2 linked regions of the Prochlorococcus marinus XMU1408 genome follow. The protein of the gene in region 2 interacts with the protein of the main gene of each other region in a pairwise test. Links are inferred from orthologs where the notes say so. Each region holds a gene or a part of one and is shown on either strand. Other genes may lie near its edges.

The links.
Region 1: the proteins of DNJ73_RS08995 (region 2) and ftsZ interact in binary tests that used the Escherichia coli proteins (3 or more experiments, as listed by UniProt). The link is inferred for Prochlorococcus marinus XMU1408 from one-to-one orthologs.

Annotation. Positions count from the first base shown.
Region 1 is NZ_QJUE01000005.1:158,940-176,480, reverse strand. Bases 8,679-11,631 are described here. They hold ftsZ (cell division protein FtsZ), read right to left. Parts: upstream 10,731-11,631; coding sequence 9,627-10,730; downstream 8,679-9,626. Other genes in these bases: DNJ73_RS07275 (cell division protein FtsQ/DivIB), read right to left, coding at 10,894-11,631; panB (3-methyl-2-oxobutanoate hydroxymethyltransferase), read right to left, coding at 8,680-9,453; hemW (radical SAM family heme chaperone HemW), read left to right, coding at 8,679-8,693. Outside these bases: DNJ73_RS07335 (NAD(P)H-quinone oxidoreductase NdhF), read left to right, coding at 99-551; DNJ73_RS07330 (glycosyltransferase), read left to right, coding at 686-1,903; DNJ73_RS07325 (sugar transferase), read left to right, coding at 1,971-2,723; adenosylcobinamide-phosphate synthase CbiB, read right to left, coding at 2,726-3,721; ilvC (ketol-acid reductoisomerase), read right to left, coding at 3,738-4,733; DNJ73_RS07310 (ATP-dependent Clp protease proteolytic subunit), read right to left, coding at 4,861-5,463; DNJ73_RS07305 (ATP-dependent Clp protease proteolytic subunit), read right to left, coding at 5,533-6,207; DNJ73_RS07300 (PIN/TRAM domain-containing protein), read right to left, coding at 6,246-7,355; more of hemW, read left to right, coding at 7,464-8,678; more of DNJ73_RS07275, read right to left, coding at 11,632-11,754; DNJ73_RS07270 (hypothetical protein), read right to left, coding at 11,712-12,122; DNJ73_RS07265 (D-alanine--D-alanine ligase family protein), read right to left, coding at 12,159-13,217; tRNA (N6-isopentenyl adenosine(37)-C2)-methylthiotransferase MiaB, read right to left, coding at 13,268-14,659; DNJ73_RS07250 (amidohydrolase family protein), read left to right, coding at 15,002-16,318; DNJ73_RS07245 (FAD-binding oxidoreductase), read left to right, coding at 16,315-17,541. UniProt on the Escherichia coli protein: Essential cell division protein that forms a contractile ring structure (Z ring) at the future cell division site. The regulation of the ring assembly controls the timing and the location of cell division.
Region 2 is NZ_QJUE01000006.1:91,817-105,817, forward strand. What follows is about bases 1,161-4,143. They hold DNJ73_RS08995 (rod shape-determining protein), read right to left. Parts: upstream 3,187-4,143; coding sequence 2,134-3,186; downstream 1,161-2,133. Other genes in these bases: DNJ73_RS08985 (hypothetical protein), read right to left, coding at 1,161-1,388; mreC (rod shape-determining protein MreC), read right to left, coding at 1,381-2,130; DNJ73_RS09000 (single-stranded DNA-binding protein), read left to right, coding at 3,272-3,661; DNJ73_RS09005 (DedA family protein), read right to left, coding at 3,671-4,143. Also shown: response regulator transcription factor RpaB, read right to left, coding at 1-708; more of DNJ73_RS08985, read right to left, coding at 888-1,160; more of DNJ73_RS09005, read right to left, coding at 4,144-4,327; ahcY (adenosylhomocysteinase), read right to left, coding at 4,353-5,786; tRNA (adenosine(37)-N6)-threonylcarbamoyltransferase complex ATPase subunit type 1 TsaE, read left to right, coding at 5,810-6,334; DNJ73_RS09020 (carbohydrate kinase family protein), read right to left, coding at 6,280-7,296; DNJ73_RS09025 (A/G-specific adenine glycosylase), read right to left, coding at 7,339-8,487; DNJ73_RS09030 (alpha/beta fold hydrolase), read left to right, coding at 8,659-9,558; DNJ73_RS09035 (RpoD/SigA family RNA polymerase sigma factor), read right to left, coding at 9,543-10,550; mgtE (magnesium transporter), read right to left, coding at 10,651-12,060; DNJ73_RS09045 (glutathione peroxidase), read left to right, coding at 12,125-12,601; DNJ73_RS09050 (fluoride efflux transporter FluC), read right to left, coding at 12,598-12,942; DNJ73_RS09055 (fluoride efflux transporter FluC), read right to left, coding at 12,943-13,299; DNJ73_RS09060 (SH3 domain-containing protein), read right to left, coding at 13,331-13,660; gyrB (DNA topoisomerase (ATP-hydrolyzing) subunit B), read right to left, coding at 13,660-14,001. UniProt on the Escherichia coli protein: Forms membrane-associated dynamic filaments that are essential for cell shape determination. Acts by regulating cell wall synthesis and cell elongation, and thus cell shape.

The sequences.
Region 1 (17,541 bases), on a different replicon or contig from region 2:
ATCTTTTCATTAGTTTCTATTGTTCTTATTATTCTTGGCCTTCTAGAATTGATCAAAGAACTTAAGTTTGCTCATGCAAGGAAGTTTATTTGAAAATCATGCTATTAAATCTTACTTGGTTGATTCCTGGGATTCCAATAATTGCTTCTCTTTCTATAGCAGTTCTTTTATTGAGCTTTGGAAAAACAATGAATAGGCTTACAAAGCCAGTTTCGTATTTTCTTATTGCTAGTCTTATTTTTTCTGAAATAATTAACTTGATATTATTTAAAAATAATATATCAGGAAACGAGTTGCTTTTTGTAAGCAATTTTGAATTAGTGGTTGATAAGTCATCGTTGCTTTTTTCAGAATTAATAGGTTTACTTTTCTTGTTTATTATGATTTTTTCAGTTATTAAGTTAAAAAGAAGAAATGGCTATGTTAGATATTTTATTTTCCTTGGCTTATTAAGTGGTTTAGCATATCTTTTCTCTTTTACTGGTAGTTTATTCCACAATTTATATGATCCTTTGATTACATATTTAGATCAAACAGCTATATCTTTTTAGAGAATTTATTTGATGATTTAAAGAGTCTAATGAGGAACAATTTGGTTTTTGGAAGTTAAACTTTAATTGTCGGTTGTCATATTATCTAACTTGTAATAAAATAAAAATAATTTTTATGATTTAAGGTTTTTACTTTGAGCGTAAATTCACCTTTAGATCTGCCAATAAATATTGCTTTAGTCCATGAATGGTTTACTTCTCGATCTACAGGTGGCGCTGAAAATGTTGTTAAAATCATTGATGAGTTGTTAACTGAAAAAGCATCTCAGCCACAGATATTTTCATTAGTGAATGAAGAGAGTTTATTAAAAAGCAATTGGTTATTTGATAGGAAAGTAAAAACAAGCTTTATCCAAAAACTACCATTCGGTATATCACATGTTCAACAATATTTACCTCTTTTGCCTTTTGCAATTGAACAAATTAATTTAGAAGGATACAAATTGGTTATAAGTAGTAGTCACCTTGTCGCTAAGGGTGTTTTGACTTCGCCTGATCAACTTCATATTAGTTATGTGCATACGCCTGTGAGATATGCCTGGGATCAGATGAATATATACTTGAAGCGATCTTTCTTAAGAAAAATAGGTTTAGGACCATTAATTAGATTGCAATTGCATACTTTGAGACAATGGGATCAATTAAGTAGCTCAAGAATAGATTACCTACTTGCTAATTCTAATTTTACTGCTAAGAGAATTTGGAAGTATTGGAGAAGGCGCTCAGAAGTTATACATCCACCAGTAAATGTAGATCGTTTTGAATGGAACAAGCCTAGAGAAGATTTCTATTTAAGTGTCTGTAGATTAGTTCCTAATAAAAGAGTTGATTTACTTGTTAGAGCTTTTAATAGGCTTAAATTACCTTTAGTTGTTGTTGGCGAAGGAGTTGAAAAATCATATTTAAAAGATCTTGCAGGTCCAACAGTTAAAATTTTGGGTTTTCAAAGTAAGGAAAAGATTGAAAGTTTAATGAGCCAATGTCGAGCATTCGTTTATGCTGGTATTGAGGACTTTGGAATTGCTCCTGTTGAGGCAATGGCTTCGGGCGCTCCTGTAATTGCTTTAGGGAAGGGAGGGGTTTTAGACACTGTGAAATGCCTGAACTTTAATCAGGATAAAGATGCAACTGGACTATTGTTCTATGAACAGACTGTAAAGTCTTTAGTTGAGGCAATTGAATTTTTTAATGAAAAAAAACTTTGGAGAGAATTTAATTCTGGATTAATTAGAGATTGGGCTAATTCTTTTTCACAAGATTCATTTAAATTCAAATTGGAGAAAACCATAAATAGAGTTTGGAGTGAGCATAAGAATTCTTGTGACATTGCTACTAGTGACCTTAGGTCGTGATCAAGAAAATCCTCATTAAGTAGAGTGCTTAAAGATTGGAGAATTGATTTTACTAACTCAATAATTTGTGCATAATAATCCTAGAAAATCATTATTAAGATGGTCTGAGTTCCGTAAAGGTTCTACAACAATTCCATTTGAAGTAATATCTAAAGAACCTTCCTCTTTACCTGCGGTAGAAATAATAAGAAATCAGAGTCGTTACGGACGATCATTAAAAAGAATAGGGGATGTTGTCTTTTCTTTACTAGTTTTAACTCTAGGTTCACCAATATTTATTTTAATTGCAATATTAGTGAAGTTAAGTTCTCCTGGTTCGATTTTTTATATTCAAAAAAGAGTAGGAAGAAACTATAGAGAATTTGGATGTATTAAGTTCCGAACAATGTATAAAGATGCAGATGAATTACTCCCAAATTTATTAGAGAAATATCCTCTTATGAGGAAGGAATTTGAAAAAGATTTTAAATTACGTCGTGATCCCAGAATAACAAAATTAGGTAGATTTCTTAGAAGGTCAAGTCTCGATGAATTACCTCAATTCTTTAATGTTCTCAAAGGAGAGATGAGTGTTGTTGGACCGAGACCAATCGTTAGTGCTGAAATTAATAAATATAGTCTTTTCATGGAGGAAGTAATATCTGTGAGACCAGGTTTGACAGGTTTATGGCAAGTTAGTGGGCGAAATAATCTTAGTTATAAAAAAAGGGTTCAATTAGATTTGGTTTATGCAAGAAATAGAAATTTTATACTTGATTTGGAAATCATTATTCTTACATTAGGTGTTTTACTCTTTCCAATGGATAGAGGTGCCTTTTGAGTTTACAAATTTAACAATTTTGTAATTAGTATAATAATTAAAATCCAAGCAAATTGAAGTCTAAGACTTAGACTAAGTATTTTTTTTACTGAATTTATATTTGCTATTGGATAAGATTTCGCAATTAGGGGCTTTATCTTTTGCTTGCCTTTATAGTAATTAGTCCCTCCCATTCTCACCTCTGCACAATAAGCAAATATTGCTTCAGAAATTCCTGAGTTTGGGGATGAATCAACTATCCCATCTTTCCAAGCCAGCCTTACTGTTTTAAAAATTGATTGTTTTTTTATACAGCAAAAAGGAAGCGTAATTAATACAATTCTTGAAGGAATCCAAGTCATTAAGTCATCTAGTTTCGCTCCAGTGAATCCAAGCCATTTTAGTTTGCCTTCTTTATATCCCAGCATAGAATCAATAGTACTAGATGCTTTAAAGATCCAAGCCATTGCTAATGGCCCAGGCATAAAATGATTCAATTTCCAGGATATTGTTCCTAAAAACATCCAAAATAGAGGAGCGAAAATACCATCAACAGAATTTTCGCTTGCAGTTTCTGCAGAAGCTCTAAGAATTTCATTCTCATCTAAATTCTCAACATCCCTACCAACTATAAAACTTAACTTTTGTCTTATATTATTTAGATCATATCTGAGATCTTTATGGTTAATCAAATTTATAATCTCATAAATGCTTGTATTAAGACTTCTTGAAGCAAGCGAACTACTTAAAACAAAAGCGAATAATAGTGAACTAATAATAGGATTTTCTATTTTGAAGAATAAAAATAATCTTTCAATAATCCATCCAGATATTCCACTCAAGAATGTGACTATAAATGTAATTATTATACCTCCAATGAATAGCTTAGATTTATTATCTTTTGCTATTCTTTCAGCTAATTCTTGTAGAAAATTAATAACCACACCCATTAATTCGACTGGGTGTGGCAAGCTTTTGGGATCACCAATTAAAAGATCAAGAAAAATAGCAACTAAGATTAAGTTAATGATGTTTTCAGTCTGATTGAAGCCAACTAAACATGGAGCGAAGTGTTTTGCCTACTTGCTCTATTGGGAGTTCTGAGTCTTTCTGGCGAATTCTTTTCATTTCTGGTTTCCCTTCATCGCATTCTTTCACAAAGTTTTTAGCAAAAGTACCATCTTGAATATCGGCAAGAATATTTTTCATCTCTTCTTTTGTTTCTTTGGTAATCAACCTTGGGCCGCTCACATAATCTCCGTATTCAGCTGTATTTGAAATTGAATCTCTCATTGCTGTCAGTCCCCCTTTAACCATAAGATCAACAATTAATTTGACTTCATGTAAGCATTCGAAGTAGGCCAATTCAGGTTGATAGCCTGCCTCTACAAGTGTTTCAAAACCAGCTTTAACTAATTCTGATAAGCCTCCACATAAAACTGCTTGTTCTCCAAATAGATCAGTTTCTGTTTCTTCTTTGAAATTTGTTTCTAAAATCCCAGCACGTGTTCCTCCAATACCTTTTGCATATGCCATTGCTAAAGATCTGGCTTTCCCTGATGCATCTTGTTCAATGGCAAATAAAGCAGGAACCCCTTGACCATTTTGATATTCCCATCTGACTGTGTGACCTGGTCCTTTTGGGGCAATCATTACAACATCAACAAATTCAGGTGGCTTTATTAACTCAAAACGAATATTGAACCCATGCGCAAAGCTTAGTATTTTTCCTGGTTTCAAGTGAGGGGCGATTTCTTTGTTATATACATCTTTTTGGAATTCATCAGGCAAAAGAATCATTATCCAATCTGCCCTTTCGGATGCTTCTGAGACGCTTAATACTTCCAATCCATCAGAAGTCGCTTTACTGGCTGATCGACTTCCTTCATAAAGACCTACTATAACTTTGATGCCACTATCTTTTAGATTGAGTGCATGAGCATGGCCTTGAGATCCATAGCCAATAATTGCAACGGTTTTATTTTGAAGAAGACTTAGGTCTGCATCTGAGTCGTAAAAAAGTTTTGCCATCTGATTGGGTATTTCAGAACTGTATTTAGGCTGAGCTTACGAAATAGAGTGCTATTGAAACCACTTTCATTGATATATTTTTTTTCTATCAAGACAATTTAATAAATATCCCACAAAACTTTTTAAATCAACTTTCACTTGGATGAGTTATTACTCGGTCGATTAGACCATAATTTTTGGCTTCTTCTGCGCTCAAAAAGTAATCTCGATCAGTATCTTTTTCTATTTTTTCATATGTTTGTCCAGTCATCTCTGCCATAGATTTATTTAGCATTTCTTTTATTCTCAGAATTTCACGCGCTTCAATTTCTATATCGCTTGCCTGTCTTTGAGCAGTACCACCAAGTGGCTGGTGAATCATGATTCTGCTATGAGGTAGTGCAAGCCTTTTGCCTTTTGTTCCAGCAGAAAGTAGAAAAGCACCCATTGAGGCGGCTAAACCAACACAAATGGTAACTAAGTCGCTTTTTACATATTTCATAGTGTCATAAATCGCTAAGCCAGCAGTTACTGACCCACCAGGACTATTGATATACAAATAGATAGGCTTACTACTGTCTTCAGAATCAAGATAAAGCATTTGCGCTACGAGGCTATTTGCAATGCCGTCATTTACTTCTTGACCAAGAAATAGAATCCTCTCTGCACCAAGTCTTGTGTAAATATCCACCCATCTTTCGAATTGGCTTCCTGGAAGGCGGTATGGAACGCTTGGAGTACCTATTGGCATGACTTAATAAATGTTGAAAGGTTGGTGTTAATAATGATTTAAAAAAATTTTCGAAAAACTTTAAATTAGTTATTTGGGTAAAACATTTTCGCTTGGCAGGTCTTTTCTACTTGTAAGTACGCGATCTATGACCCCATACTCAACTGCTTCATGAGGGTTGAGATAACTCATTCTATCGGAGTCTTTGGATAATTGAGCTACTGATCTTCCAGTGTTTTGACTAAGAATTTCTAACATTGATTTCTTATTGTGTATGACTTCCTTTGCTCTAATTTGAATATCAGTTGCTTGGCCTTGCGCCCCACTTCTGGGCTGATGAAGGACAATTGAAGCATGAGGTAATGCTGCTCTTTGTCCTTTTGTTCCAGCTGAGAGAATTACTGCGGCTGTGCCCATTGCTTGACCTATGCAAATTGTATGAACCGGAGGTTTGACATATCTAAGAGTGTCGCAAATTGCAAAGGCTTCTGTTTCAAATCCAATGGCATCTCCTGTGTACCAACTTGTTCCAGTTGAGTTTATGTAGAAATAAATAGGTTTCTCTGCATTATCAAATTCCAGAAAAAGAAGTTGAGCAATAATTAGTTCAGTTACATCCATTCCCAGTTGCCTTTTGGCATCATCATCAGAAAATAGAGGTAAGCCTAAATAAACTATCCTTTCTTTTAAAAGAAGTGATGGTAAATCAGGTGGTGGAGTTCTCATTACGGCTGAATCGCCATAGTACGGAGAAGATGCAGTCATATGAAGTTAAGTCTTCTTGGATTCGAGCCTAGCTAGATCTAGCCTTGAGATGCTTTTGTTGTTTCAAATTTGTTTGGGGGCTGATCATTGGATGCCTTACTAAAAACCATTCGGCCTGTTGGTGTCTGTAACGCTCCAGTCACAACTACTTCTATTCTTTTACCAATCCATTGGAGACCCTCCTCGATAACTACCATTGTGCCATCTTCAAGATAGGCAATACCTTGTGAATTTTCTTTACCTTCTCTAACTACTTTTAAATTTAACTTTTCACCAGGTTGAACTTCAGGCCTGACTGCAAGAACTAGATCACTAAGGTTCAGAACTTTTATTTCTTGTACTTGAGCTACCTGAGATAAGTTGTAATCAACAGTAATTAATATTCCTGAAATATCCGATGTTAATTTTAAAAGGATTTCATCTGCTCCCTCTCCTTCATATTTTGTACTGTTTATAACTAATCTTCTTCCATAACTTTCTCTTAATTGGTTTAATAATTTAAGACCTCTTCGTCCTTTTCCTCTTTTTTCATTGTTACTTGAATCAGCTAATTTTTGGAGTTCATCCATAACTGACTGGGCTACAATTAACTGTCCTTCAATTAATCCAAATCTTAGTAGGGCCTGAATCCGACCATCAATTATCACACTAGTGTCTAAAACTTTTGCACTGGCTGGAGTAAGTATTCCATCTGCCATTAATAATGATTCCGTGCTATTTGGATTAAAAAGACGTAAAACTGTTCTTCCATGAACATCAGCAAGGTTATATCCAAGTACGCCAAAAAAAATGTTGCTAAGTACAGCAAATATAGGCTTTACAAAAAATAATTCAGTTGGTAAAGGTAATAGTAATACAGGTACTAATAAAAGTGCTGCTATTAAAAGTCCAAGAACTATGCCCACAGATCTACTTATAAGTAGATCTGTGGGCATAGTTCTAATTTTTTTAGTTAGTTGATTTCTAAACTGTTGGAAAAGAAACGCTATTAAAAGACCAACAAGCGCTGTTAGACCGGATAAAGCAATTTTTAAATTTTTTAAATTAGTGATTTGGTCTAAAGTTTCTTTAGGCAACCAATTCACCCCAATCCAGCCGGTGATTGCCCCTGAAATAAGAAATAAAACCAGAATAACTAAGTCTGCCATATATTCAGGTTATGCTTGCTTCTCGTTTTTTACTAAAGCTTTATTTATTTTCAAAGATTTGGATTGCAAAAATGACCTTTTATTTGCGTTTGTATATCTAAAGCTCAAATGGTAACTCCACCGAGAAGTGCATATGTCCATATACCTTTTTGCCATAAAAGATGTTTTTACTGTGATTTTTCGATTATCCCTTTAGGTGATAGCGCTGAAGCTTTAGGCAGTCCAGGGATAACTTCCATTAACGCATATTTAGATTTACTTCATAGAGAGATTTCTATTGCTCCAAAGGGCCCTGCTCTCTCAACCGTCTATTTGGGAGGAGGAACACCTTCTTTATTGAAAAAAAATGAATTGGACGATTTATTAAAACAACTCAAACGAAAATTTGGATTTCAGGATGGTGTGGAGATAACTATGGAGGTTGATCCAGCAACATTTTTAGAAAATGAACTTAAAGGATATTTAGAAATTGGAATTAATAGAATGAGTTTAGGTGGCCAGGCTTTTGATGACACCACCTTATCTTCAATAGGTAGAAAGCATAATCGTTCACAATTAATAGAGGCTTGCAATTGGCTAAATAATTTATTTAAAGAGGGAATGTTAAGAAGCTGGAGCCTAGATTTGATTCAAAATCTTCCAGGTTTAAATTTGACAAAATGGCTTTGTGAGTTGGAACAAGCAGTTCAAACTGAAGCACCTCATTTATCAATTTATGATTTAACTATCGAGCCAGAGACAGTTTTTGGTAGAAGACATAAAAAAGGACTTTTGAAAATACCAAATGAATCCTTAGCTCAAAAAATAGATTTGGAAACTAATAAATATCTTAAAAGCAGAGGTTTTTCTCGATACGAGATCTCAAGTTATTCTTTACCTGGCCATGCATCTCGCCATAATCGTATGTATTGGGCTGGCTCTGGATGGTGGGGATTTGGTATGGGAGCAACAAGTTCTCCTTGGGGAAAGAGATTTTCTAGACCCCGAACAATCGTTAGTTATAAAAAATGGGTTGAGAAACAAGAAAGTCAACTATTAGAAAAAACTTTGTTTAATGAGGAATCAAGTCGAATGCCATTGGATGAACTATTGATGATCGGTCTCAGAAGAAGAGAAGGTGTTCATTTTGAGGAACTTGCAAAAAGTGTTGGATGGACCCAAAAGGAATGCGAAAAAAACTTAAGATTATTGGAGAAATATTGGATAACTTTTTTGACGGAAGGTTATTTATTAAAAAAAAATGGAAGGTATTGCTTGAGTGACCCTAAAGGAATGCAGATTAGCAATCAGATTTTGATTCAGATGTTTTTATGGTGGGATTCTCTCACTTTGGATTAATCGATTCAATCCAATTTTTTAGAGCGTCAATGCAAAGTTCTCGTCCTGCAAGTAAAGGCTTTGCAAAAGGAGGCTGTTCAATTGAGAGGCCAAGAATATCCGCTGTAACTCTTACCTGCCCATCGCAATCATTCCCCGCTCCAATGCCAATTACGGGAATGGATAAAAGTTTTTTTAATCTACTGGCTATTTTTCCTGGAATATGTTCCACAACTAAAGCAAAACACCCAGATTCTTGAAGCATTTCGGAGTCTTTAAGAATTTTATCTTGACTATCTTTATTGGTTGCTTGAGATTTATACCCAAGTTGATGAACTGATTGCGGTGTTAAGCCAAGATGACCCATTACAGGGATTCCCGTTCTTATAAGTCTTTGAATTACTAATAAAGTCTCAGGCTCCGCTCCTTCAAGCTTAACGGCTGAAGCACAGGAATTTTTCAGGAGAGTTCCTGCCGCTTCTACAGCCTTGTCTTCTCCACATTGATAACTTAGGAAAGGGAGATCACAAACTACCAATGGTTGTTTCGCGAGAGGGTTACAAAAACCTCTGCAAACAGCTTTTGTGTGATGAAGCATTTGATCAAGTGTTACAGGAAGAGTTGTTTTGTGGCCCAAAACAACCATTCCAAGTGAATCTCCTACGAGAACAACATCAGCTCCTGAGGCTTCGACTATTGAGGATGAAATCGCATCCCATGCAGTTAGTACAGTTATCTGTTTACCTGATTCTTTAAAACGAACCAATTCTGTGGTTTGCATTTAATTCTTAATAACGTGGTTAAGTATTGCTAGAATATTATTGACTCGGCCCCATGCGGCTGTGACGCCTAAAACTGGTCAGGACCGGAAGGTAGCAGCCATATGGGATGCTCAAAGCAGGCGTGGACTCCGGGTCACCTATAAATCAATTAGGTTGATTAAATTAAACCATATTAACGGTTTTGTCTTATACGTAGAAACTCAGGTATCGATGCACCTGATTCCTTTGAGTCAGATTGTTCGTAAAGAGATTGAGGGGAAAGTCTTGCCCTATTTCTCTCATTTGAATAAATTTGATTACTGTCAAATCCAGTTGCAATAACTGTTACTTGAATCTCACCCTCAAGTTTTTCATCAACAACTGTACCTACGATGATATTTGCTTCTGGATCAACAACGTCTGAAATAACCTCTGAGGCAGATGTCATATCTTCGAGTGTCATATCTTTTCCTCCAGTTATATTTATTACGCATCCTTTAGCACCATCAATTCTAGCTGCTTCTAAAAGTGGACTATTAATTGCAGCCTGAGCTGCTTCTAAAGCCCTTGATCTTCCTGAACCTAAGCCGATCCCTAGAAGTGCAGTTCCAGCTTCTGTCATAACAGATCTAACATCAGCAAAATCTACATTCACTAATCCTGGACATGTAATTATATCGCTTATTCCTTGTACTCCTTTCATTAGAACATCATCTGCGCTTCTAAAGGCTTCTTGTAAAGGTGCTCCGGAAATTACGTCCTTTAGTCTGTCGTTTGGAATGACAATCAACGTATCTACATTTTCTGCAAGCCTGGCAATACCTTCGTCAGCTTGCCTTAAACGACGTTTACCTTCAAAACTAAAAGGCTTTGTAACTATTCCTACTGTCAAGGCACCACTTTCTTTTGCGACCTGAGCAACAACTGGGGCTGCTCCTGTTCCAGTGCCACCTCCCATGCCAGCGGCAATAAATACTAGGTCAACCCCCTCCAGGGCTTGCTGGAGATCAGTTCTAGATTCCTCTGCTGCCTTTTGTCCAATACTTGGATTGCCGCCTGCGCCCAGCCCTCTAGTTAAGCTTTGACCTAATTGAACTCTATGAGTAGCAGATGATTGGATAAGGGCTTGAGCGTCTGTATTTAACACTCGATATGTAACTCCATCAAGATCACTATTGATCATTCGGTTGACGGCATTACTTCCACCACCACCAACACCGATTACCTCAATACGTGCAGATTGACTGGGGAGGATTCCTTCATCCATGTTGAAACTAGATTTGTTTCCAATTCCCATCACCATATTCAGGATTAGAACTCGTTTTTGGCATTATGAACATCATTAATGGATTCTGTTGGTTTATTGGTTCAAATTGATTAACAAATTAATTTGTATAAATATCTCAGGATTGCCATCAGTTCCTTGAAAGTTTGAAGAGAATCATGTCATAGCAAGGCTTTTACTTCTCACTATTAAGTATTTTTTCGATTTTTAATTCTGGTTTGCCTGGATCTTTAAGGTCCACAATTTTTACTTTTGTGTTGATTAAAAGATTTGGTAATGATTTTTGTAGCTGGTTGAGTTTATTAATTTGCTCGATTAAGCGATCAGTATCGGAACCTAGAAGAACTGAATTGAAGTGCTCTGTCTTTATACTGATTTCTTGAAGAGGACTTATTTTGATTTCTTGAAGAGGACTTTTAAGGATAAACCTATTCTTAAGTATTAGAAGGATGTCATTCTTTTTATTTTGATTCCAATTATCTATTGATATTTTTATTTTATTTTTTTTTGTCTTACTTATAAATTGAAGTGGTATCCAAGTTCCTTCAATATCTATCATCCCTTTCTCAATCTCCTTTGCAATGAATCTACTAGCAAAAGCAATTGGCTCTCTTTCAATAAAGTTTAGATGAATTTCAGGTGGAAAGAACTTACGGCTTATTGAAACATTTTTAATTGGAAGCTTTTTTATTAAATATGATTCAATTTCTTTTGGATTTAATTCCAACAAATTTTTTGGATAAAAATTACTAATGGTTTCTTTTATATGATTTTTTGTTATTCCAGATAGGCCTGTTATTTTAGTTTGTTCAAAACTTATAGGTCTCCAAGCCTGGTTCGTAAATATAAAGATAAGAATAATTGAAGTATATGAAAAAAAAATGAACTGCCATAATTCAATGAAAAATTTCTTATTTTTAAAAATATTTGAGTCTTTTTTAATTGATATCTTTTTGTTTTTATTTAATTTTTTGGTTTTTCTTGTATTTGATTTCAAAGGTCGCATCTTGCTTTGGACATTAGTTGATCCATCCATTGACGAGCACGTTCAGCATCTGAAAAAGGCACATCAATTTCTCTACCTGAGCCAACAAGCCTGAGCCTGCATCGCCCTTCCGATTCTTTTGTTAGAGGTGCTTCTCCTGAACTGAGAGCCATCAGCTCAACCATTTCTAATTTTTTTACTTCGAATGTCTCTTCCTCTTTGAAATTTCCAGCTTCGAAGCTGCTCCAGCATAAAAAGCCATCTTTTAATCTAGCAGCGCCTGTTCCATCAAGTTTGGCTAGCTCTGACCCTTTGGCCCAAATCAAATAAAGGTTTTGTCGCCTTCTCTCAAGCCACCCGAGAGCAGCAATAAGAATAAAAGCCATTAGTAATGGCAACCAAAGGAGACCGTGAATCATTTTTTGAGAAATAGATCTAATAAGTCCATGGTTAATTTATTCTCTAGCTGTTTCTATGAGACTAGCAACAAGTTTTTCTAGTTTTAACCCAGAAGCCTCCCACAACATTGGATACATACTTTTATTTGTAAAACCAGGCAAGGTATTAACTTCATTTATGTAAATCTGTTGTGCATTTTCTTGATAAAAGAAATCTACTCTTGCTAAACCAAATGCATTAATAGCCTTACATGCTTCGATAGCTAATTTTTGTATTTCTTTGGATATATCTAACTTCAAGTCAGCGGGGATAATTGTGCTGCTTAGATTATTATTATATTTTGATTCATACGTGTACCAATCAGTTTGAAATTTAACTTCACCAACAACTGATGCTCTCATAGTTGATTTCCCTAATACTCCACATTCAAGTTCTCTTCCCGCTATGTTTTTTTCTATAATTATTCTTTCATCAAAGTTAGATGCGAATTCGATTCCAGCAATAAGTTCTTCCTTTGAATAAGCTTTATTGATTCCAATAGATGAACCTAAGTTGGCGGGCTTTACAAAACAAGGATAGTTTATAATTTTCTCAGTTTTTTCAAAGATTGACTTCATGAAGAAATTATTTAATAAATCTTCTTTACTTAAAAAAATATATGGAGCTTGAGGAATATTAAAAGATTTAAAAATAGATTTCATTGCTATTTTATCCATTCCTAAAGACGAGCCAAGAATTCCTGACCCAACAAAAGGCTTTCCTGTTAATTTGAATAAACCTTGAATAACTCCATCTTCCCCATTAGGCCCATGTAATACAGGGAACCATACATCAATTTTATCACTTTCTTTCGGTAGATTTATTAAATTATTTCTTAAGTCTTTATTACCTTTATAAGTCGAAATCGATATATTTTGTTCAAGTATTGATTTTGAGTATTTTGAATCTAACCAAAATCCATGCTTGTCTATGTAAATTGGATTTACAATAAAATGCTGATTATTATAAGAATGTAATAAGGCATGGTAAATAGTCTTCGCGGATTTGATAGACACTTCATGTTCACTAGAATTCCCACCAAATACAAGACCTATAGTTAGTTTTTTATTCGACATATTTAGTTAATTTTAAATACTTTGAGAATTGATTGAAAATGATTAACATTCTATATCACTTCACCAGTCAAAGAAAATGGTCGTATTTCATTTATTTTTATATTAACTTTTTCACCAGGTTTATATGACTTGCCATTGTTGGAGGACCTTGGAAAGAAGGTTAGTCTATTCGTTCTAGTCCTGCCCATTAATTGGGAATTATTTTTAGAATTGATGTTTTCAATGAGTATTTCCTGTGATGAATATTTGTATCTAAAGTTTCTTTCTTTTGCAGTCTTTTCTACTAAATTATTTATTTCTTTAAGTCTCTCTATTTTAATTTCTTCTGACAATTGATTAGGCCATAAAGCTGCTGGCGTATTTGGTCTTGGTGAGTACGCTGCAGTATTAACAAGATCAAATTTAATATCCTTAATTATAGATAATGTCTCTTGAAATTGATCTTTTGTTTCACCAGGGAAAGCTACAATAGCATCAGAGGTGATAGATGCTTCAGGCATTAATTTTTTAATATAATTTATAATTTCTTTATAGCTTTCAATAGTATAACCTCTAGCCATTTTTTTGAGGATTTGATTACTCCCGCTTTGAAATGGAATATGAAAGTGTTCACAAACTTTAGGGAGTTTTGCGCATACATTTATTAATTCTTTGGTGAAATATCTAGGATGACTCGTAGCAAATCTAATACGCTCAATTCCCTCTATGTCATGAATATATTCTAATAAATAGGAAAGTGTTAATTGGCCAGATTGATTATATTCATAAGCCTTAAAGTCTCTGCCATAAGCATCGATATTTTGCCCTAAAAGAGTTATCTCTTTATAGCCAATTCGTGCTAATTTTTCTATTTCATTTTTAATTGCTTGAGGTGTCCTCGATTGTTCTTTGCCCCTGACAGAAGGGACTACGCAATATGTGCATCGCTCATTACATCCATAGATAATGTTGACCCAAGCGCAGATATCACTCTCTCTTCTTGCTGTTGTTATGTCTTCGTAAATGTGCTGTTCATCCGTGGCCAAAACTTGGTGTCCATTATCAACTTGATTAAGTAGTGTCTCTAGTCGATTGGCATGCTGAGGACCCATGACAAGATCTATCTCAGGAACTCTTCTTAATAGGGTTTCACCCTCTTGTTGGGCTAAGCAGCCTGCAATGATGATTTTTAAATGAGGATCTAATTTCTTTCTTCTAGCTTGCCTTCCTAAATAGCTATAAACTTTTTGCTCAGCATTATCACGAATAGTACAAGTGTTGTAAAGAATTAAATCCGCTTTTAGTTCCTCTTCTGCAAGTTGATATCCCATTTTTTGTAATATCCCAGACATCCGTTCTGAATCTGCTTTATTCATTTGGCAGCCAAAAGTGGTAATCCAATAGCTTCCTCTGTTAGTTCTAATAGATGTGATCTGTTTAGTAGGGACTATTGATGTTGTCATCGCTGATGTATTTTTTTCTTGAAAAAAAGATTTTTTAGATACATTCCTTAAAGAGTTGTTCAAGGGCGAGCGAGGGGATTCGAACCCCCGAATAGCGGCGCCACAAGCCGCTGCCTTAACCACTTGGCGACGCCCGCCTTGTGCTTTTAATCTACCAATGATTTGTCATTTTGAGATTCCAAAATGATTTTGGTAAACAAATTCGCTTGAAATTATTCTAGATAGTACGAATTAAAATTATCAATTTTTATATCTTGATCACAACGCAATTGACAGGTAATGAAGTTACTGTGGAATAAGTACCCCGATTTATAAAAGCCCGGGATTGAAATCTATTTGAAAGTGAATTTCGCAAAAAATGTTGAATTGATTGCAAGCCCTCCAAAGTCTGGGTGCATAGATGTTCTTGTTCCAAGATGTTTGATTGGTAATGGATTGGATGTATTAGGAACCTCAACTGATAAAGAAGGATTGTCCCCTATTCAAGTTGAATGGAGGGATGGAAAAATTATTTCAATTAAGGGCTTAAAAGATATTTCTAAAGTTCCAAAGGAAATGCTTCTACCAAGATTTGTGGAACCTCATGCACATATAGATAAAGCATTCTCTTGGTCACGTTCCTCTAATTTGAAGGGTAGCTACCAAGAAGCCTTAGCATCGAATCTAAGTGAATACGGATTGAGGTCTGAAGATGAATTACTTTTTAGCGTTGAGACGTCCCTAAATTTAGCTTTGACTAATGGTATTAGAGCAATTAGATCTCATATTGATAGCTTTGGAAAAAATGCAATGAGAGATTGGGAGATATTAGAAAAAGTTAGAACAAAATGGCGAGAGAAAATTTTCTTACAGTTTGTCGCTTTGGTTCCATTAGATTTTTGGCAAACTTACAAAGGTGAGCTTTTAGCTCAAAAAATTGCTTTCAATGGAGATCTCTTAGGAGGAGTTATAGCTCCTCCTTTAAATAAGAGGAAGACTTATCAATCCTTATTACATCTAGTGCAACTCGCAAATAGACTTAAGTGTGATATTGATCTTCATATTGATGAGTCTCAGTCTTGCCCGGCTGCTGGCTTGAAATTACTTCTTGAGGTCTTGGGTCAAGTTAAAAATGAGATATCAATAACTTGTAGTCATTTGAGCAGTATGGGCTTATTAAGAAAAAAAGCTATTTCATGTTTGGCAAAAGAAATGGCTAAAAATAAATTAAAAGTTGTTGCTTTACCACTTACTAACTCTTGGCTACTTGGCAGGGAAAAACGATCCACTTTAACTAAACGTCCTCTAGCCCCAATATTTCAACTTCAAAAGGCTGGGGTTGTTGTATCTGTAGGAGGAGACAATGTAAATGATGCATGGTTTCCTTTATCTAATTTTGATCCTATAAACTTAATGGCCTTTTCAATGCCAATAGCTCATTTGTCTCCTTGGGATAGATTGGGCCTTTCACCTTTCACTACCTCTGCAGCGCATATACTTAGTCTTCAATGGGATGGGATTTTGGAAAAGGGAAGTCCAGCTGATTTTATTTTGTTAGATTCAAATAGTTGGGTAAAAACTTTGTCTGAAAGATCTAAAAGAAGAGTAGTAGTTAATGGTGAATTCTTGAATGAATTACCTAAAAATAATAACTCAAAATTTAGCAATTCTGAGTTATGAGCAATAAAGAGAAAGTAGCTTTGCTCTTAAGTGAACTACAGTTAATTTCTGATTTAGAGATCTATCAAAAAAATAGTGATTTACAAAGGTTCTCTAAAGATTTCTTTGATTATTCGCCGATATTAATTAGTGAATTAAAAGATTGCTTGGCTGATATTGTCGTTCGACCACTGTCGGTAGATGCAATTGTTATTGTGGCTCAAATTTGTAATAAGTATTCAACCCCTTTAACTTTAAGAGGTTCTGGAACAGGGAATTATGGACAGTGTGTTCCTCTAAAAGGTGGAGTTGTCATGATTATGTCTGGTCTCCGGAAGATTAGACATTTCGATCCCAAATCAGGTGAAATCACAGTTGAATCTGGTTGTTTACTAAGAGAGATTAATGATGAGTTGATTGAACATGGTCGTCAGTTGCGCTTGCTTCCAAGTACATGGAGAAGTGCTTCGGTTGGTGGTTTTGTTGCTGGAGGCTCAGGTGGCATAGGATCCGTTCGTTGGGGATTCCTCAGAGATCCTGGGCATTTGCAAGCATTAGAAATTGTAACGACCGAGGATTCACCAAGAAAGCTTGAATTGGATGCAAAAAATTCTGAAGCTTTAAATCATGCTTATGGAACTAATGGAATTATTACTGCTTTGACTCTAACAACTGCTGCGTATGTTAAATGGCAACAAATAGTTGTCGACTGTTTGGATTGGGATCAGGCTATTGATCTTTTAATTAAGTTTAATTGTGCTGCATTAGAGCTTTATTTGGGAACTTTATTAGATAAAGAAATCGTTAGTTGTCTTCCTCATTGGTCTGGTAAACCATCAGGCAAACATAGAATTTTACTTTTGGTTTCGCCGGATGGTGTTAGTACAATTGAACGACTTTCTAGATCAGTTGGTGCAGGTTTTAATGATTTAGGTCCAGAAAATCTTAAGGCCGGAACTGGCCTAAGAGAGCTTTCATGGAACCATACAACTTTACATATGCGCGGAATAGATCCTGAGTGGACATATCTACAAATGCTTCTTCCTCAGCCTGAGTCGGAAATGATGAGGAAATTGAAATCCGATTGGGGACCGAATCTTTTATGGCATTTGGAATGTGTTCGTCAGAATGGAGTACAAAGATTAGCATCACTCCCTATTGTTAAATGGCAGGGTGAAGAAGCTATGAATCGCTTAATTCTTCAATGTAAAGAACTTGGTGCAGTGATTTTTAATCCGCATACA
Region 2 (14,001 bases):
TCTTTGAGAAGCATAGCCAATACCCCTAACGGTTAAAATTAGCTCTGGATTTCTTGGATCTGGTTCCAGTTTGCCTCTTAAACGAGCTACATAAACATCTACTACTCTTAAATCTGCCGCTCTTCTCGGTGGATACCCCCATAGTTGTTCAAGAATTTCTGCTCTTGGGACTACACGACCAGGGTCACGAAAAAGCAATTCAAGTAAACTAAACTCAGTGTAAGTTAGGCCTATTCTTTCCCCTCCTCTACTTACTTGCCTTCTATTGGTATCTACCACAAGATCACCAAGCTTCATTACCCCTTGCCCCGATGGCACCTCTCTAGGCTCATCAACAGTTGGCGCAGGTCCAACTCTTCTCAATATCGTAGCAATTCTTGCCTCTAGCTCTTTTGGACTAAATGGCTTAGCTAAGTAATCATCTGCTCCTAAATCCAAGCCCGCAACTCTCTCAGAAATCGCCTCAAGCGCAGTCAAGAATATTATTGGTACACAAGATTCTGCTCTTATTCTTCTACAAACTGCAAAGCCATCCATCTTTGGAAGCATTACATCAAGTACAACCAAATCTGGTGCTTCTTTGTGAAAAACTTCGAGTGCTTGCTCTCCATCCTGTGCAGATAAAACCTGATAGCCAGCAAGATTTAGCCTTGTAACCAAGACTTTCAATACTGCTGGTTCATCATCTACAACCAAAATACAGGTCATGAGATTAGTTGTTGCCTTAGTGACAGGGCCATCAAAATCTTATGTCAAAAAGGGCTCTTTGTTAAATGAAGATATCATCTTCGAGCTATGTAAATTGTTAATTTTGCTAATTTAAGTGATTCAGTCCCCACTAATAAATAAGTATTTATTCTATTTTTTAAGATTTAAAAACTTTCTCATTAGTTTTTTTTATAAGCAATGAGAAGCCAAGATGAAAAGAATGGGGCAACTAATCCAGTAATTATCGCATTGGATATCAACACATAAATTGACCAAGAGTGAAACCAATTATTTCTCAAAACACTATGTAATATTATTTTTTGAATCCAAATAGATATATCAACCAAAGCAGTTCCAAAGATAGCCATTAAACCAAGACCTAGAAATAATTCGATCTTCTTATGACGTAAACCATATTGACTCCAAAATAAAGATAAGATTAACAAAGAGGGGATATAAGAAACCTCACTAATTATAAATGAGTCCATATAAAATCCCAAAAAAATAGAAGCAATAACAGCTCTCCAAGGTCTATTCTCAAGAGAAAATGGCAATAAAAAAATGACAGGCCAGCATGGAGATATTCCATTTATTTTAAGCCAATCTGGAGATATAACTATCAAAGCTGGTAAACAGATTGAAGTGAAAAATATTAATATTTTTTTTTTATTTCTAATCATTATTTTTAAAAACTTGAACCCAATCAATAGCCTCAGGAGATGCAGTTAACTGAACTATTGCGTATGGCGCAGGTAGAGCTTTTTCATCAACAAATTGAACAATTCCTACTATTAAATTTGGGGGCAATAATGTACTGGCTGGAGATGTAGTTACAGCATCTCCAACATTAGCCAAACTATTTTTATTTAAAAAAATTAGTTTTGGTCTATTTGTACCCATACCAGTCAAAATGCCATGACGCTTAGTTCGACCAATCCAAGCCCCTACTTGATGTCCAGGATCAGTAAGCAACCTAACTCTTGCTGTAAAAAGGGTTGTGCTATCTATTAAGCCAATTAAACCTCCTGGGCCAATAACGGCTTGTCCTTTCGAAATCCCATCTTTTGCTCCCTTATTAATTTCAAGCTGTTGCCACCAACTTTTAGAAGATCTAGAAACGACTGCTGCTGAAACTCTTTTATCGGTATTAAACTCTTTTAAAGACAGCGCTCTTCTTAAACGAACATTATCCTCTTCAAGTAATTTCAATCGAATATTTTTTTCAATATTATGTCCCTCTTGAATCCACTCTTTTTGTGATTTACCAGGCAAGATTGGTTTAACTAGAAGAGAGTAGAAATCTAAATACCCTGCTCCTTTTGTCCAACGAATACCAAATATTAAAGAGCACAGTAAAAATATTCCCCAAAACCCACTTTTAAAAAACAAATGAAACCCTATGTTTCGTCGGGCTTTAATCATTGTTTAATCTCTAATTACATTTCTAGCAAAATCAGGGGTGTCTAAAACTCTTCGCATTGTTTTAAATTCGTCTAAAACCTTACCGCATCCATTTACTACGCATAACAAGGGATCCTCAGCAACGTGAGTAAAAATGCCTGTTTCGTGACTTAAAAGATCGCTAATTCCTCTAACTAATGCCCCTCCACCTGCAAGCATTATCCCTCTATCAACAATATCTGCAGCAAGCTCAGGAGGAGTTCTCTCTAATGTTCTTTTGACAGCATCAACAATCTTATTTAAAGGCTCAGACATTGCTTCACGTAAATCACCTGCTTTTAAATTTATAGAACGAGGCAAACCAGAAAGTAAATGCAAACCCCTTACATCTATAGAGAGCAAATCAAATTCATTAGATGGAAAAGCTGATCCAATTTTAATTTTTATCTCTTCAGCTGTTCTTTCACCAACGACTAAATTATGTACTTTCTTCAAAAACATAGCTATAGACTCATTAATTTCATCACCCGCAACTCTGACAGATTCACTTAATACTGTTCCACCAAGACTTAGAACAGCTACTTCCGTGGTGCCACCACCAATATCAACAATCATTGTCCCAATAGGCTCTGTCACTGGCAAAGATGCTCCAATTGCAGCAGCTACAGGTTCATCAATCAAATGTACCTCTCTAGCACCAGCAAGACCAGCTTCTCGAACTGCGCGCCTCTCTACACCAGTAACTCCACTAGGAATACCAACAACTAATCGAGGAGCAATAATCCCGCGGCCCTCATTACACTTTTGAATAAATGTCTTCAACATTTGTTCGGCTGCATCAAAATCTGCAATAACACCATCCCTCAGAGGCCTGACGGCGCGAATATTACCGGGTGTCCGACCTAACATTAGTTTTGCATCATTGCCTACAGCTAAAGGAACACCCTCCTCTAAGTCCATTGCTACGACTGAAGGTTCTTGAAGTACTATTCCCTTGCCAGAAACATAAATCAAGGTATTAGCTGTACCTAAATCAATCCCAATATCCCGGGAAAATTTGAAACGGTTAAAAAACACGGATTTCAATCATTTGAGCAATCATAAAGAGAGTTGAACTAAGATAAGTACATTATTTACCAACCAATAAACAAAAGAGGCAATAATGGCAATAAATTCAGTCACTCTTGTAGGCAGAGCAGGAAGAGATCCTGAAGTTCGATATTTTGAATCTGGAACAGTAGTAGCGAATCTCACAATGGCTGTAAATAGAAGAAATCGAGATGATGAACCAGATTGGTTTAATCTTGAAATTTGGGGCAAGCAAGCTCAAGTTGCAGCAGATTATGTAAAAAAAGGTTCTTTAATCGGTATAACTGGAAGCTTTAAATTGGATAGTTGGAAGGATCGAAATACAGGAGAAGATAGAAACAAACCAGTAGTTAGAGTTGATCGCCTTGACTTATTAGGTTCAAAAAGAGATTCAGAAAATAGTAATTTCCAAAGAAACAATTCATTTAATCAGCAACCCAATAATGACGAAATCCCTTTTTAAATACTCTTTTTAATTGATAATTAGTTTACGGAGAGTCTTATAAATCAAAATTATAAAAGCTAAAAATATAATTAAAATAATCATTGTCTTAAATACACTGGAAAAAGGACTAATCCATTTTTCAATATTTCTATAACTATCTCCTAAATAAAAACCTGTAATTGTTAAGAACAAAGTCCAAATCATGCTGCCTGCAGTAGTCCAAATGAGAAAGGGTGTGATGGGCATCAACTCCACCCCTGCAGGTACTGAAATCAAAGTTCGTATTCCTGGTACTAATCTTCCCCAAAAAACCAAAGATACTCCATACTTATTAAACCATTTACGACTTCGAGCAAGATCTTGAGGGTTAATTCCAATCCAACGTCCATTTTTTTCAAGCCATTGTTCAATTCTCTCTTCATTAACTAATCTTCCAATTCCATACCAAGGCAAAGCCCCTATTACAGTTCCTACTAAACCTGCTAAAACAACTGGTAAAAAATCTAATTGGCCTTGGTGCACATAATAGCCACCAAGTGGCATTATTAATTCCGAAGGAATTGGTGGAATTAAATTTTCTAAAAACATTGCCAATAAAATTGCTCCATACCCTATCCATTGATTAGCTTCGACTGCATTTCCTATTAGTACTGGTAGAGAAGATATAAATTCTGAGATTTCCATTTTCTTTTGAATAGTTTAAATAACGTTAGTAGCGATAATGTTCTGTTTTATAAGGACCTTCAATTGGAACGTTGATATATTGGGCTTGTTTTTCAGTTAACTTAGTTAACTTTGCTCCTATCTTCTCTAAGTGAAGAATGGCAACCATTTCATCTAAATGCTTTGGCAAAACATAAACTTTATTCAAATATTTAACTCCATATTTAAATAATTCAATTTGAGCTAATACTTGATTAGTAAAGGAATTACTCATTACAAAACTAGGATGACCAGTCGCACATCCAAGGTTAACTAATCTTCCCTCTGCTAAAAGAATAATCTTGTTGCCGCTTGGAAGAGTGATGTGATCAACTTGAGGTTTGATATTTTCCCACTCATAAGACTTTAAAGAAGAAACTTCTATTTCATTATCAAAATGGCCAATATTACAAACTATCGCCTCATTTTTCATCCTAATCAAATCGTCATGACAAATAACTTGAAAGTTTCCAGTCGCAGTAACAAAAATATCAACATCTTCAACCACTTCATCAAGTCTAACGACTCTAAAACCTTCCATTGCTGCTTGAAGAGCACATATTGGATCTATCTCCGAAATCATCACTGTAGCCCCTAAACCTCTCAAAGATTGAGCAGATCCTTTCCCAACATCTCCATACCCCATAACAAGCGCAACCTTTCCGGCTACCATTACATCTGTGGCTCTTTTAATCCCGTCGACCAGTGATTCCCTGCAACCATAAAGGTTGTCAAACTTACTTTTGGTAACGGAATCATTTACATTAATTGCAGGAAATACTAGTTCTCCACTTTTTTCCATTTGATATAGACGAGCAACGCCGGTTGTAGTTTCCTCAGTAACCCCCTTTATAAAAGATTTAGCTTTGGAGTAAAAAGTGGGATCTTGAGAAAGTTTTTTCTTAATAGAAGCGAATAATGCTATTTCCTCTTCATTTGAAGGATTATCAAGGACTGATATATCCTCTTCAGCTTTACTCCCCAAAACAACTAATCCAGTCGCATCACCTCCATCATCAAGAATCATATTCGCAAATTTCCCATCACCCCATTCAAAAATCTTATGCGTATATTGCCAGTATTCATCAAGTGTTTCACCCTTCTTAGCAAAGACTGAAACACCTGATTTTGCTATCGCTGCTGCTGCATGATCTTGAGTAGAGAAAATATTACAAGAAGCCCATCTCACTTCTGCACCAAGCTCAACCAAGGTCTCAATAAGGACTCCTGTTTGAATAGTCATATGAAGACTCCCAGCAATAAAAGCTCCTTTTAATGGCTTTTCCGATCTGTATTTTTTTCTCAATGCCATTAGTCCTGGCATTTCCGTTTCAGCTATGGAAAGTTCTTTGCGTCCGAACTCGGCCTCTGATATATCGTTAACTATATAATCAGCATTTTTATCAATACTGTTGAGATTTGATTTGGTTGCTGCAAACATGAATTTAAACTTTATGGGAGATTGTGAAAAAAGATTCTGAAGAAAAATTCGAGGTTTTTAATTCGTTTAAACAGCAAACAAATAATTTCTGCTGGACTTTAGAGAAACCTGAATCAACAATGTCATTAGGTTCAAGATTAACAAAAAAATTTCCAAAAATAAGAATTCTCCTTTTAAATGGTCCACTTGGAGCTGGAAAGACCACATTAGTTAAAGGAATTGCAAAAAGTTTAAAAATTAAAGAACCAATAACTTCTCCCACTTTTCCTTTATCCCAACATTATCCATTGGGGTCCCCTCCATTAATTCATCTAGATCTTTATCGAATTGATGAACCAAGTACAGCAAATGAATTTTTTCTACAAGAAGAAGAAGAAGCCAAAGCCATGGGTGCATTAATGGTAGTTGAATGGCCAGAAAGATTATCTTTACCAATGAATGATGCCTGGAGAGGGAAATTAGAATATTGTTCTGAAAATAAATCCCGGTTTTTTCAGCTCATCCCTCCATTGGAAAAGGATAGTAATTTATCAATATCTTCTATGTAAGGTTGTGGATCTATTGCTCCTGCTCCTTTGCATACATGTGCACCACATGCAATAGCAAATTGAATTATTTCTTCAGCCATTTGTTTACTTATTTTGTCCAACTCAACAGATAAGAGTTTATAAATTAATCCTGCCATAAATGCATCTCCAGCTCCAGTAGTATCCACTACATTGGAGAGAGCCATCGGTAATGATTTACCAATATGATTGTTGATTAACCAAGAAATAGGATTTGATCCATCAGTAATAATTACAGATGGTCTATTAGTCAAAGATAGTGAGACTTCAATTGGATTAGAAGTATTAAAAAAATATTCTGCCTCCTCTTTCGCAAGTTTTATTAATGAAACGTTTTTTAAAATAGAAATTATTTCATTTTTTTCTTTAATAGAAGGTTCCAATACATTAGAAACTTTGTTTCGCCAAAAAGTTGGGCGCCAATTTAAATCCAGAGCAATCTTTATTCCTGAATACAAAGCATTTTCAATACACCATAAAAGAGCTTTAGATGAGATTTCTGAGGCGAGTGGAATAGTTCCAATAACTAACCACTTGGTATTTTCTGCAACTGCAGGCCAGTCATTGATAATCTGATCACGTGATATCGCTTGATCGGCAAATCCCATTCCTCTGTCTCCATCAAATCCCTCAAAAAATCTTTCTCCAAAATTATCTCTTCGAACCAATACAACCCTTGTAGGGCGTAAATTATCTTGCTGTAGTCCAGCTGTATTTATTCCTCTACGAATTAATAAACTCTTAAAGTTTTCACCAAAAATATCATTTCCAAGAGATCCAACAAAAGAAACATTTGCTCCCAAACGACTTAATCCACAAGCGACATTAGCCGGAGCACCACCAAAACAATCAATTACTGGCATATCGACAGAAGGATCTCCTCCAGGAGGACCAAGTCGATCTATCAAAGCTTCTCCTATTGCTATTACATTGGCAGATTTCATTTTTGCTTATTTATATATAAATTTATTATCAGTGATTTAAAGTTATTTATTTCCTATACCAAGATGTTTGTGTAACTCAGAAATAATTTTAGTATTTGCAGCAGGAAAAGGAAAATTCCAAAGTTTTTCTGGAGAAACCCAAAGCAAGTTTTGACTAGCTAAAGGTTTAGGCAAACCTGATTTCCATTCACATAAGTGAACAGTAAAATAAAGTTTCATATGGGAATATGCGTGCTCAAAAGATAAAAGCTTTGCTCCAACTTTTACAAAAATTCCAAGTTCCTCTTGTATTTCTCTCTCAATAGTCTGCTCTATAGATTCGTCAGGAGTTTTTTTCCCTCCTGGAAACTCCCACATTCCTCCCATACTAGAATTTTCTAGACGCTGATCAATAAGTAATTCTCCATCTTCGTTAAAAACAAGACCAATCCCTATTTCTTGCAAAGGATTTATTTTTTTCATCTCTCTTTTTGGAAAGTCTTTTGGATCGTACTTTATATAAGCAATACAAAACTTTTTGAGAGGGCAAAAAGAACAATTTGGTTTTTGAGGCGTACATACAATTGATCCAAAATCCATCAAAGCTTGATTGAAATCCCTAGGACGATCAACTGAAAGCAACACAGCGCTAAGTTCCCATAATTTTTTCTCATATTTTCTGGATGTTTGTTCACTTGCTAACAACCTAGAAAAAATTCTTTTTACATTTCCATCTAATATTGGAGCAGGTAAATCAAAAGCAGATGAAATAATACTGCCTGCAGTACTTCTACCAATCCCTGGAAGAGCCATCCATTCATCTATTCCAATAGGCCAAGAGTATGGGTCATAAACTCTATTTTTCCCAATATATTCAAGTAAAATTTTTGAAGATTGATGTATTCGTTTTGCACGAGAGTAATAGCCTAGACCCTGCCATATCAAAAGGACATTCTGTAAATCAGCCTCTGCAAGATGACTCAAATAAGGGAAAGTCTCCATCCATTTTTCCCAGTAAGGAATGACCACCTTCAACTGAGTTTGCTGAAGCATTACCTCTGCAATCCAAATTTCATACGGCGGTAGCCTTTCGCCCTGATTTGGAATGGAACCATCTTTCTTTAATTTCCAAGGTATCCAATGTCTTCCATTTTCACTAAACCATAAAAGAAGTATCTTTTGGATATCTTGAGAAAAATCAATTATATCCATCAAAATTAATCAATATTTTTAGAAAAAATTTATTAAATAATATCATGATTTTTATCTATACAAATTAAAACTTTTTAAAGAACTATTTAATATAATAATATAAATAAAAATAATTTACTTTACCAAAGATATGCCTTTAAATAAAAATAATTTATGTTCTTCTATAAAATTATGAAGCAATTCTGGAATTGGGAGAATTATCAAATTGCATGGCAAGTTGAGGAGGAAAAAAATAATACCGACATAGCAATCGTTTTAATTCATGGTTTTGGAGCATGCAAAGATCATTGGAGATTCAATCAAAAAAATTTGAGCTCCATAGCACCATGCTATGCATTAGATTTAATAGGATTTGGAGACAGCAGTCAACCAGATTCACAGCTATTGTATGAGAAAAAAACGTCTAAAAATTTTAATTACTGTTTCGATAATTGGAGTCAACAAGTTTTTGATTTCTGTAACGAAATAGTTAAAAGACCTGTCTTATTAATAGGAAATTCGATTGGCGGAGTTATTGCATTAAATACATCAAAAAAATTATCGAAAAAATGCTTAGGGATAATATTAATTGATTGCGCTCAGAGAACAATGGATGATAAAAGATTAGTCGAGCAATCCTTATTAATGCGCTTTCTAAGACCAGTCATAAAAACATTAGTAAGACAAAGATTTTTAAGCTCAAACCTTTTCAAAAATGCAGCTAATCCAAATTTTATTAGTAAAATTTTAGAAGTAGCTTATCCAAGTGGTGGAAATATTGATGAAGAATTGATAGATATACTTTTTAAACCAACTCAAAGGTTAGGAGCACCAGAAGCTTTTCGAGGGTTTATTAATTTATTTGATGATTATCTCGCCCCAGATTTACTGAAAGATTTAAGCAAACCCGTTCATTTAATATGGGGAGAAAAAGATCCATGGGAGCCTGTACTAGAGGCAAAAAAATGGTTTGATTCTTTTGAATGCGTAAAAAGTTTAAAAATAATTCCAAACGCTGGTCATTGTCCTCACGATGAAATGCCTGAAAAAGTTAATCCGATTATAAAAAAAATTATTCAAGATGCCATATAGGCCACGACTGATTCACCTGCTTTTCTAAGACCTCTCAATCCATCCCTTTCTAAATTTCTTACTCTATCTCTGCTAATACCAAGAACTCTACCAATACCTGTAAGGCTCATTGGATCATCACCATCCATGCCATAACGCATTCTCAAAACACGATTTTGCAGTTCAGGTAATTGCTCAAGCAAAGTCTCCAAATCGCCTTTCATACAATCACTCTCTATTTGCTCAGAGGGCATATCAATTTCATTAGAAAGTAAATCTAACAGAATAGTATCTTCACCATCACCAATTTTTGTTTCCAAGCTAACTGGCTGTCCAGCTCTACTCATTAAATCTTTAACATCTTCTTCAGGCATATCAACATAATCAGACAACTCTTTTATAGTTGGAGTTCTGGAAAGTTCTTGACTAAGTTCTCTCTGACCTTTTTTTAATTTATTTAGCATTTCTGTGATGTGGATAGGAAGTCTTATGGATCTACTTTTTTCGGCAATAGCGCGAGTAATTCCCTGGCGAATCCACCAGTATGCATAAGTTGAGAATTTATATCCGCGAGTTGGATCAAATTTTTCAACTCCTCGAACTAAACCAATAGTTCCTTCTTGTATTAGATCTAATAATTCCATATTCCTTTTTGTATATTTCTTAGCAACACTTACAACCAATCGAAGGTTTGCAGCAACCATTCGTTCTTTTGCTCTCCTTCCGCTTTTCAACTTTTTTCTCAATTGATTTACTGATATTCCAGCTTTTTCAGCAAATAAATCAATATCCGGCTTTTCTCCAAGATCACTTTGAAGTTGAGATTCAATAGACTCTAGAATCATTAAATCTTGCACCTGTCTACCTAGAGTTATCTCTTGCTCATGAGACAACAAAGGTACTCTTCCAATATCTCTCAAATAGGAACGAACTAAGTCAATATCCGATAGTGACCTAGCAGTATTTACAGCAGATGAATTACTGATCTGAGGAACCTCTACTGCCGTTGTCATAAGTTTGTTGAGTTTTGTAAAGCTTACTACTAAGAATTGTAAAGATCAATTAAGTAGAGCTCGGCTTTCCTCACTTTGAGTAAAAACACTCATTCGGCTTCTACGCCAGACTTCCGAGGAGCCAAGAAGCTGTTTTCAAATAAATCAATACTCCTGCAACATCAGTAGCTGTAGTTATAAAAGGAGCTGACATTAACGCAGGGTCTAATCCCATGCGATCAAAAAGCAATGGTAATGAGGCTCCAGCAGTTGCAGCCAAGGTTGTAATAGACATCAAACTTATACCCACAGCTGTTGCAACCAAAGGTCCCTCACCTTGCCACCAAGCAAAAGGTACAACAAATACAGCCATCAAAATACCTAGCAAACATCCTGCTAATGCTTCACGCGCAATTGCTCTGAATAGGCCAAGTCGTTGTATTCGTTGAGTACTCAAACCTCGAATAACAACCGTTGAGCTTTGTGCCCCGACATTACCCCCTGCACCAATAAGTAATGGGATAAAAGCAGCCAACAAAACTACTTGTTTTAGAACCTCATCATTCCTTGCGATCACTTGAGTTGTTAATCCATTAGCCAAAACCAAAACAGCAAGCCATACAATGCGACGTCTAGCTACGACAAATAAATTACTTTGAAAATAATCATCCTCGTCTCCTGCTTGAACTGCACCAGCTGCATAAATATCCCTTGTAGCCTCTTGCTCAATAACATCTATAACATCATCCACAGTAACAATACCCACTAGTCTTTTTTCAAGGTCGACTACTGGTAGAGCTAAAAAATCATATCTTTGAATTGCTCTTGCAACCTCTTCTTGATCAGTATCTGTTCGGACATTTACAACCTCTCTTGTCATAACCTCTCCAATTAGAGATTCAGGATCAGCCACCACTAAGTCCCTCAAAGACAAAATTCCGGTTAGATGCCTTTCTTTATCAGTTACATAAAGGCTATAAATAGTTTCGGAAAACTTGGCTCTTTGTCGGACTAATTTCAATGCTTGAGAGACGCTAAGAAATTCTTTAAGATCTATAAATTCCGTGGTCATCAATCTGCCAGCTGTTTCAGATTCATACCCCAACAGTTGAGCAGTTACGCGTCTTTCTTCAGGACTTAGTTCTGAAAGCAAACGCCTAACTACTTTTGCAGGCAACTCATCAAAAAGACGGACACGATCATCAGGAGACATCTCCTCCACCAAGTCGAGTACTTCATTTGATCTAAGGCGATCTAAAAGATTTTGTTGAACTAATGGATCTAAATATTCATAAACCTCAATCGCTTCATTTTTATTTAGCAGCCTAAACGCTAAAGCTTGCAAAATCATAGGCAAAGTACCAATAGCTTGAGCTATATCGACTGGCTGAACAGGGGTGAGCAGTGATTTAACACCGTCATAATTCCCTGCAGAAAGCATTGCTTCTAATTGCTGAGCAACTGCCTCAGCAACTAAACTGCCATTTGCTAAAGATTGAGTATCACTAGATGCCCCTAATTTTTCTTCCATTTTCGGAGCAGCAAGCCTTTATTATTTTATGACTAACATCCATTTTTGTTACCCCCCCATATCCATGTCCGTAAATATCAGCAAAGTTGAAGTCTTCACTTTCGAAAATCAAAAAATAACTCTTGATCATTTCAAAGGAAAGGTCTTATTGATTGTCAATGTAGCCAGCAAGTGCGGATTTACTAAGCAATACAAAGCTCTTCAAAATCTTCAAGACACTTATGAATCACAAGGCTTCCGTGTTTTAGGCTTTCCTTGCAATGACTTTGGGAACCAAGAACCAGGCGAATTAGAAGAAATAAAAGAATTCTGTTCAGTATCTTTTGGAGCAAGTTTTCAACTTTTCCAAAAAATTCATGCAAAAGGTAATACAACAGAACCATTTTCAACACTGAATAAAGTCAGTCCTGCTGGTGACGTTGAGTGGAACTTTGAGAAATTTCTAATTGATAGAAAAGGAGACGCTGTAGCAAGATTTAAAAGTTCAATAGAGCCAGAAAGTATTGAAATTAAACAAGAAATAGAAAGGTTACTCAACTAATTTATTATTTTCTTGGCAAGAAAATGTCCTATTGCAACACTAAATAGTCCAAATATCACAATTAATATTGAATTAAAAAAAAATAGTTTATAAAAACCTTGATTTATTAATTGAACTAATTTTAAAGACCATCCACTAAAAGTAGTTAAAGATCCACAAAATCCAAATCCAAAAATTAATTTATATCTCTTTGCAATAGGTAATGAATTAATAAACCCTAATAGGAAACATCCAATTATATTTACTATAAGAATATTATCTATTTGCCATCGTATTATTGCAGAAGGCACAGCACCAATCGAAATCAAAAAGAAACTATTTTTTTTTAAAAGTTCAATCATTTATTGTTTCCCTAATAATAATCCAAATACCAAACCAGCCATTCCCATGGTCAGGGAAATAATAAATATATTGAATGATCTATTAAATTTGGATTGTGTAAAAAGCTCAAAGAGATCATAAATGAACGTAGAAAAAGTGCTTAAGCTTCCAATAAAACCGATTGAAAAAAATAAGCCAAATTGATAATAATCCGTTGCAAAGCTAATATCTGGTAAAATCGAGAAAAACAACCCAAGCAAAAACGAAGAAAAAATATTAATTAATAAAATTATTAAATCTTTTTTTAATTGTATTTTTTCAAGTTTTCTATAAATTAAAAACCTCAAATTAGCTCCTAAAATAGCACCAATTGACACTAATATTATGTCTAGTAAATTTTCAATTAATCTAAATATTAACCCATCCTCTCTTATAAAATAATTGACAAAAATTTTGAGTTATTACACTAACTAATAACCATTTACCATTTTCTTTGCCATCCCAAACTTTCAGAATATTTACAGGGGTTCCAGGTTTGACACTTGTTAAAATAGATGAATTATAAGAGGCTGAAGAAAGTAAGTTAAATTCTCTTAAAGAAATTAATGGCGATCCCAAGTTGTTTTCACTTTGCTGAATGATTGATTTTTGAGCACCTCCAGCAGGCAATGTAGTTGGAACTACCAAAGAAATCCCTAAAAGCCAGGTCCAAACAATAAAAGTACTAATTAAATTCATTAAATATCTAAAGTTGCAAGATCAAGATCAACACTATGAGTTTCAATAAACTCTCTTCTAGGAGCAACTTTATCACCCATTAAAATTGTAAATATTCGATCAGCTTCAAGAGCATCCTCTATTTCAACTCTTTTCATCATTCGAGTATTAGGATCCATAGTAGTTTCCCATAATTGTTTTGGCATCATTTCTCCTAACCCTTTAAATCTTTGAATTGTATAGTTAGCTTTTTCTCCAAAACTTGCAAGAGTTTTTTGTAAATCTGATTCGTTATAGCAATATTTATGATTCTTTCCTCTTTCAACTTTATAGAGAGGAGGACAAGCAATATAAATATACCC